Linked DNA regions of Posidoniimonas polymericola. The protein of the gene in region 2 interacts with the protein of the main gene of each other region in a pairwise test. Links are inferred from orthologs where the notes say so. Each region holds a gene or a part of one and is shown on either strand. Other genes may lie near its edges. The genes, in order: typA and rlmKL.

Region 1 (3,241 bases), on a different replicon or contig from region 2:
AGCGAACGCTGCAGCTCCTCGGTGGGGGCGTCGGCGATCCGGCCCTCCCAGATGGCAGCGGCCCGCTCGTACAACTCGGCCCCAGACCGGTACCACTTGGCGATGCGGAAACCTGCATCAACGGCCTGAGGGTCAACTTCCCCCGCGTCGACGGATTCAATCGCCCGGGCGCCGTAATCGAAGGCCCGCTGCCGGATGCCGAACACCATCGACGCGGTGGCGGGCTCGAGGGCCAGCTCGACGCTGTCGTGCAGATCGGTCACCTCGGTGGCGATCTGCCGCAGGCGGGTCCAGTAAGCCAGGGTCGCCTGGCGCCGCACTGGGGGCGCTTCGGCGAAAGTCGTAGGGAGTTCGCGGACTAAGTCGGGGCTGCTTTCCTGAACATCGTGGCGGAGCGAGGCGACCTCGCTGCGGAGGTTCTCCAACTCGCTGCGGAGGTCGAGCGCCCGCTGCTCGAAACTCACCTGACCTTGGGCGTCGCCCAGCTCTGCCATCGGCGGCTTTGGCCGCCACTGCTCAGGGATGTGGTCGATGACCTTAGCCTCGTCGAGGGCCGTGTAGGCCAGGTGCTCGACATCAACGCCGACGTACTCGGCGCCCAGCCAGGCGCCCAGCCCGGCAACAAGGATAAAGGTCACGACCTGGAACGAGGTTCCCCCGGTGCGTGACGACGCGGTTTGGTTGTAACGAATCATAGTTGTGTGTCCCCATTCGAGCCGACTACACAACACACGGCGCAAAACGCGGCGTTGCTGCGGGCTCCAAGGGGAGTCTAGCTCGCCTGTGACGACTGGCCGCAAACGAACCCGACGGAATGCCGGCCGCGACGGTTGCGCCGGTTATCACGCCATCGCGTTCGGCCACGAGCCGTCACACCTGCGCCAGCCGGCGTGACTCTCGCCTCCGGTCGGACTCCTTCAGCAGCAGTTTCCGGATGCGGACGCTGCTGGGCGTGACCTCGACCAGCTCGTCTTCGCCGATGTACTCCAGGCACTCCTCGAGCGACATCCGCCGGGCGGGGCGCACCTGCGAGTTGTCGTCCTTGCCGGAGGCCCGCATGTTGGTGAGCTTCTTGCCCTTCACCGCGTTGACGACCAGGTCGCCCGCCTTGCAGTTCTCGCCAATGACCTGCCCCTCGTAGACCTCGTCGCCCGGGTCGACGAAGAAGACGCCGCGGTCGTACAGGGCGTCGAGCGAGTAGGCCGTGATCGAGCCGGCTTCGCTGGCCAGCAGCACCCCGTTGGCCCGGTCGGGCAGCTCGCCACGTGACGGCTCAAAGCCGATCACCGTGTGGTGCATGATGGCGTTGCCCGCCGTGGCGGTGAGCACTCGGCTTCGCAGGCCGATGAGCGAACGGGCCGGGATTGAAAACTCCATGTGCGTAAAACCAGTAGCGCCCGACTTCCGGCCCATCTTGAGCATCTGGGCGCGGCGGTCTCCGAGCAGGGCCATCACCGCGTTGGTGTGGTCGTCGGGGACGTCGATCACGAGCTGCTCGATCGGCTCGAGCGCCTGGCCGTCCTCTTCCTTCATCACGACCTGCGGCTTGCCGACGCAGAGCTCGAAGCCCTCGCGGCGGAGGTTCTCGATCAGGATCCCCAGGTGCATCAGGCCGCGGCCTGAGACGCGGAACTGCTCCATGGTGTCGCCGGTCTCGACGCGGAGCGCGACGTTCGAGCGGAGCTCTTTCTCAAGCCGCTCCTTCAGCTGCCGGCTGGTTAGAAACTTGCCCTCGCGGCCGGCGAGCGGGCCGTCGTTCACGCGGAAGGTCATGTGAAGCGTGGGGACGTCGATCTCGACGCCCGGCAGCGCTTCGGGGTTGTCGAGGTCGCACACGGTGTCGCCGATGTTGATCGGCTCCAGGCCCACCACGGCGCACAGATCGCCGGCCGGCACGGACTGGGTCTCTTTGCGATCGAGGCCGTCAAACGTGAACAACTGCCCAATCTGCTGCTTGGTCGGCGTGCCGCTACGGTCGATGACGGTCACCTTCTGCCGGTTGGTGAGGGTGCCGCGGCTGACCCGGCCGATGCCGATACGCCCCACAAACTCCGAGAAATCGATGGTGGTGATCAGCATCTGGGCGGGGCCGTCGGCGTTGACCTCCGGGGGCGGCACGCGGTGAACGATGGTCTCGAGCAGCGGACGCATGTCCTCGGGGCGGTTGTCCAGGTCTTCCGACGCCCAGCCCTGGCGGGCCGAGGCGTACACCGTCGCGAAGTCGAGGGCCTCGTCGTCGGCGCCCAGGTCGACTAGCAGGTCGAACACCTCGCTCACGACCTCGTCCGGCCGCGAGTCCGGGCGGTCGACTTTGTTGATTACCACGATTGGCCGCAGCCCCAGCCCGAGCGCCTTCTGCAGGACGAATCGCGTCTGCGGCATCGGCCCCTCGAACGCATCCACGACCAGCAGCACCCCGTCAGCCATGGTGAGCACCCGCTCGACCTCGCCTCCGAAGTCGGCGTGACCCGGCGTGTCGATCAGGTTGAACCGCAGGCGACGCCCCGAGAGGTCCTCGTACTCGACCGCACAGTTCTTGCTGAAAATGGTGATGCCGCGTTCGCGTTCCAGGTCATTGGAGTCGAACACCAGGCCGTGCTGGCCGCCGGCGAGCTTGTCGAGCGCCTCCTGGCGGTAATGGCCAGATTGGTACATCAGCTTGTCGACCAGCGTGGTCTTGCCGTGGTCAACGTGGGCGATAATCGCAACGTTCCGCAGCAGAGCGGGGTCAGAGTCCATTCGGGAGAGCTTCGGGGAGAGGGGGTGTGGGGAGTTGCCGCATCGGCACGCGGGGCGGGCTCGGGCGGGGACGTTCTGTAGGGTTGGGGGGGCTGGCAGCGGCTGACTGGCGGAGAAATTCCCCGCGTCGGCGCCCCATCGGGTGGATCGTTCCGGCAACGGGGCCGATGAATCTTAGGGGAGCCGTGCGGCCTACGGTGGCCGTTCAGCTTGTGAGCCCTAGCAGGGGCCCCTATAATTCGTTTGAGGGACGGGTCTGTCGGCCCGTCGAGATTGTACCCCCCAGACCACGCGGCGCCAGTTCCGCCCACGCGGGACGACGGCCGTACCCACCCTCCCACAGGTCGCGGCGGTGTCGGATCCCACCGGGTCAAGCAGGCCTCAACCACCAAGCGACGCCGATTCTCCGTCCCCAGGGGAGTCGCCCGAGCAACCCGAAACGTCCGGTCCCGCGCCGCCCGAGCACCTGCGGGTGCTCTGCCTAGGCTCTGCGGAGCGTTCC
Region 2 (3,280 bases):
TCGCAGATGATCACCGAATTCGAGATCGCGGGGGAGTCAGGGTGGTGGTTCCGAGCCAACCAGGGACTCGCGTCGACGACATGGGCCAACACCGGTCAACAAACACCCTCGGCCATCACTCCTTTTCACCAGACTCTCGAGGTAGGGACGATCGAAACCGGCGTCCGCGAGATCTCCGCACCGTGGTTCTCAAACCAGAGCGGCATGAACATCGATATCGATGGCGACGGGATTGTCGACGATCAGCCAGGCACGGGCGTCTTTGGACCGCCACCGCCAGGCTCCGGTCACCAGCCGACGCCGCTCGAGATACTTGCCTCTCCGCCGATCCCTGCAACGGTCGAAACGACAGAGATTTCGGCGCCGGTAGTGCTAGAACCCTCGTTCAAGGTGAGCTTGGATGGTCTTGCACCAGGGCAGTACGGCGAATCACATGAGGTTTGGGCTACATTCAACTTGCCGTCCTCGGAGGGCGAGTCGCGACAAATGCTCGTTTTGATTTCCGCGGTCACAACTACGCCCGAACCAAGCGTCGTGTCGCTACTCATTGGAGCCTGTTCATTGGCGCTCGCCGCGACAACGCGGCGGCGATCCTCTTCGTGACTTCGTGCCTTTGTGGTTCCAAAACCCCGCAGCCCGCCGAGGCGTAGCTCGCCGGCTACCTTGACGACTCCCTACTCTTTCACCATCCGCCAGCAGCGGTGGATCCGTTTGTTGCGGAAGTCTTCGGGCACCGTCTGGCGACTTATTTCACGGATCGCCAGGCCCGCGAGCAGCGGCTCGTCGAGCTTGAAGCGGCGCGAGTTGGTCGAGAAGTAGATCACCCCGCCGGGCGGCATCCGCTTGGCCACCTCGACTAAGAGCGGCGCGGCGTGCTGCTGCACGTCCCAGTCGTCGGCGCCCCGTTTGGTGTTGCTGAAGGTCGGCGGGTCGACGATCGCCAGGTCGAACTGGGGCTGCGTCGAGAGCGACTCGACGAACTCCTGGCTGTCGCCCTGCACGAAGTCGCAGCGGGCGGCGTCGAACTTGTTGAGCCGCACGTTGTCGCGGGCCCAGTCGAGGTAGGTCGGCGAGAGATCGACCGTGGTGACCCGCTCGGCGCCGCCGGCCAGCGCGTAGACGCTGAACGCGCCGGTGTAGGCGAACAGGTTGAGCACCCGCTTGCCTTGGGCCTCGTCGCGGAAGCGGCCGCGGGTGACGCGGTGGTCGAGGAACAAGCCGGTGTCGACGTAGTCGGATAGGTTCACGCGGAACGTGAGGCCGGCCTCTTTGACGAGCCGCACCGCTTGCTTCTCGGCGACGCGTTGGTACTGGGTCTCGCCGCGCTGGCGGAAGCGGTGCTTGAGGAACGTCAGCTCGCGCGGCACGTCGAGCGCGTCGGCCGCGGTGCGGACCATGTGGTCGAGCCAGTCGGCGTGCTCGGCCGGCGTGCGGTCGTGCGGCCGGTCGTACTCGGCGAGGTGCAGCGCGTCCTCGTAGCGGTCGACAGCGAACGGCACGTCGGGGATGTCGCGGTCGTAGATCCGGTAGCAGGTGATGCCGCGCTTAGTCGGCCACTTCCGCAGGTGCCGGGCGAGCTTTTTCAAGCGGTTGGCGAACTCCTCGGCCTGACGTTCGGACTCGGGACGCAGGCCGCCAAACGCCCGGGCCGGGGGCGGCGCCGACTGCCGCTTGGCGCCCGGCTCGGCGGGGGCGTCGGGGCCGGGGAAGCGTTCGGGCGGTTGCTCTGGGGTCGTTGGCTGTGAGGTGGAAGGCTCCGGGGAAGCCGACTCTGGGAGAGACGACTCATCGCGTGAAGATCCAGCGGTCGACGCTGGGGCGCCCTCCTTCGGTGGCCTTGGCCCGTGGTACTGGAACAGCGTGCACTCGAGCCGGCCGTTGTACAGCTTGCGGCGTTTGTTGGCGGTCTGGCCGACGAGGTCCTCGAAGTCGAGCCGCGAGGTGAGCACGTAGTGCGACCAGGTCTTGAGCCGCCGCAGCACCAGCGGCATCGTGCGGTACAGCTCCTCGATCTCGCGCTCTTCGCCGAGCCGCTCGCCGTACGGCGGGTTGGTGATCAGGCAGCCGTACTCCCGCTTGCTGAGCGTGTCGGCGAACGCCCGTTGCTGGAAGTGGATGTCCTCGAGCACGCCGGCCCGCTCGGCCGCGCGGCGGGCGATGGCCAGCACCTCGTCGTCGGCGTCGGTGGCGAGGATCCGCTCGTCGAGCGCCGGCAGCATGCGGGCCTTGGCCTGATTTCGGGCAGTCTCCCACTCGGTTCTATCGATCGCGGGCCAATGCTCTGACGCGAAGGTCCGGTACTGGCCGGGCGCCATCTGGCGGCCGATCATGGCGGCCTCAATGGCCAGCGTGCCGGCGCCGCAGAACGGGTCGAGCAGCGGCCGGCCGTTCCGCCAGTAGCTGAGCTGCACGATCGCCGCGGCGAGGGTCTCGCGGAGCGGCGCGACCGACGCCATCGGGCGGTAGCCCCGCTTGTGCAGGCCGACGCCGGTCGTGTCGAGCGTGATGGTGGCGATGTCGTCCACCAGCGCGACCTCGACGCTGTACAGGGCGGCGATCTCTGGCAGCTCCTGGGCGCCGTGCTGCGCGCGGAGCCGTTCGACGATCGACTTCTTGACGATCTTCTGGCAGGCCGGCACGCTCGAGAGCTGCGAGTTGCGGGACCGACCGCTTACCGGAAACTCGCCGTCGACCGGGATCCAGGCGGCCCAGTCGAGGGCGTTGACCCCGTCGAACAACTGGCCGAAGTCGGTCGCCGGGAAGCTGGCCATCTCGATCACGACCCGCTCGCCCGAGCGGAGCCACAAGTTCGCCTGGGCGATGGCCGCGGCGTCCCCCTCGAAGGCGACCCGCCCGGGTCCGGTGATTCTGGCCTCGTAGCCAAGGTTCTCCAGCTCGCGACGGACAACCGCCTCGACGCCGAACGCGGTGGTGGCGACTAGCGGAAACGGCATAAGCGGGGCTCGCGGGGGACCGGCCGGAGGGCCGGTTGTAGGTCGGGTTGTAAGGGTCGTCGGGGCGGTGCGGGCGGCGAAATCGGCGCGAAAACGCGCACAATCTGCGGGCGGCGATTACTATGAAGGCTCCCACACCCCGCTGCGTAAGCCCCTCAGATTACCGAGCCACAACGCATGTTGCGACCCTACTCCCCGGCTGCCGCCCTGATTGCCACCCTCGTGATTGGCCTCGCCCCTTCGATCGGGTCCGCCCAGACCGTGCGGTTCCTGACCAGCGTCGGCGACTTCTACCTTGAGCTGAACCCAACCAACGACGCCAACCT

The links.
Region 1: the proteins of rlmKL (region 2) and typA interact in binary tests that used the Escherichia coli proteins (3 or more experiments, as listed by UniProt). The link is inferred for Posidoniimonas polymericola from one-to-one orthologs.

Annotation. Positions count from the first base shown.
Region 1 is NZ_SJPO01000005.1:86,240-89,480, forward strand. What follows is about bases 306-3,232. They hold typA (translational GTPase TypA), read right to left. Parts: upstream 2,740-3,232; coding sequence 871-2,739; downstream 306-870. Other genes in these bases: Pla123a_RS11380 (hypothetical protein), read right to left, coding at 306-695; Pla123a_RS11390 (hybrid sensor histidine kinase/response regulator), read left to right, coding at 3,092-3,232. In the rest of the region: more of Pla123a_RS11380, read right to left, coding at 1-305; more of Pla123a_RS11390, read left to right, coding at 3,233-3,241. UniProt on the Escherichia coli protein: A 50S ribosomal subunit assembly protein with GTPase and nucleotide-independent chaperone activity, required for 50S subunit assembly at low temperatures, may also play a role in translation.
Region 2 is NZ_SJPO01000012.1:85,673-88,952, forward strand. The notes cover bases 315-3,280. They hold rlmKL (bifunctional 23S rRNA (guanine(2069)-N(7))-methyltransferase RlmK/23S rRNA (guanine(2445)-N(2))-methyltransferase RlmL), read right to left. Parts: upstream 2,955-3,280; coding sequence 675-2,954; downstream 315-674. Other genes in these bases: Pla123a_RS20840 (hypothetical protein), read left to right, coding at 315-603; Pla123a_RS20850 (peptidylprolyl isomerase), read left to right, coding at 3,132-3,280. Also shown: more of Pla123a_RS20840, read left to right, coding at 1-314. UniProt on the Escherichia coli protein: Specifically methylates the guanine in position 2445 (m2G2445) and the guanine in position 2069 (m7G2069) of 23S rRNA. Methylation occurs before assembly of 23S rRNA into 50S subunits.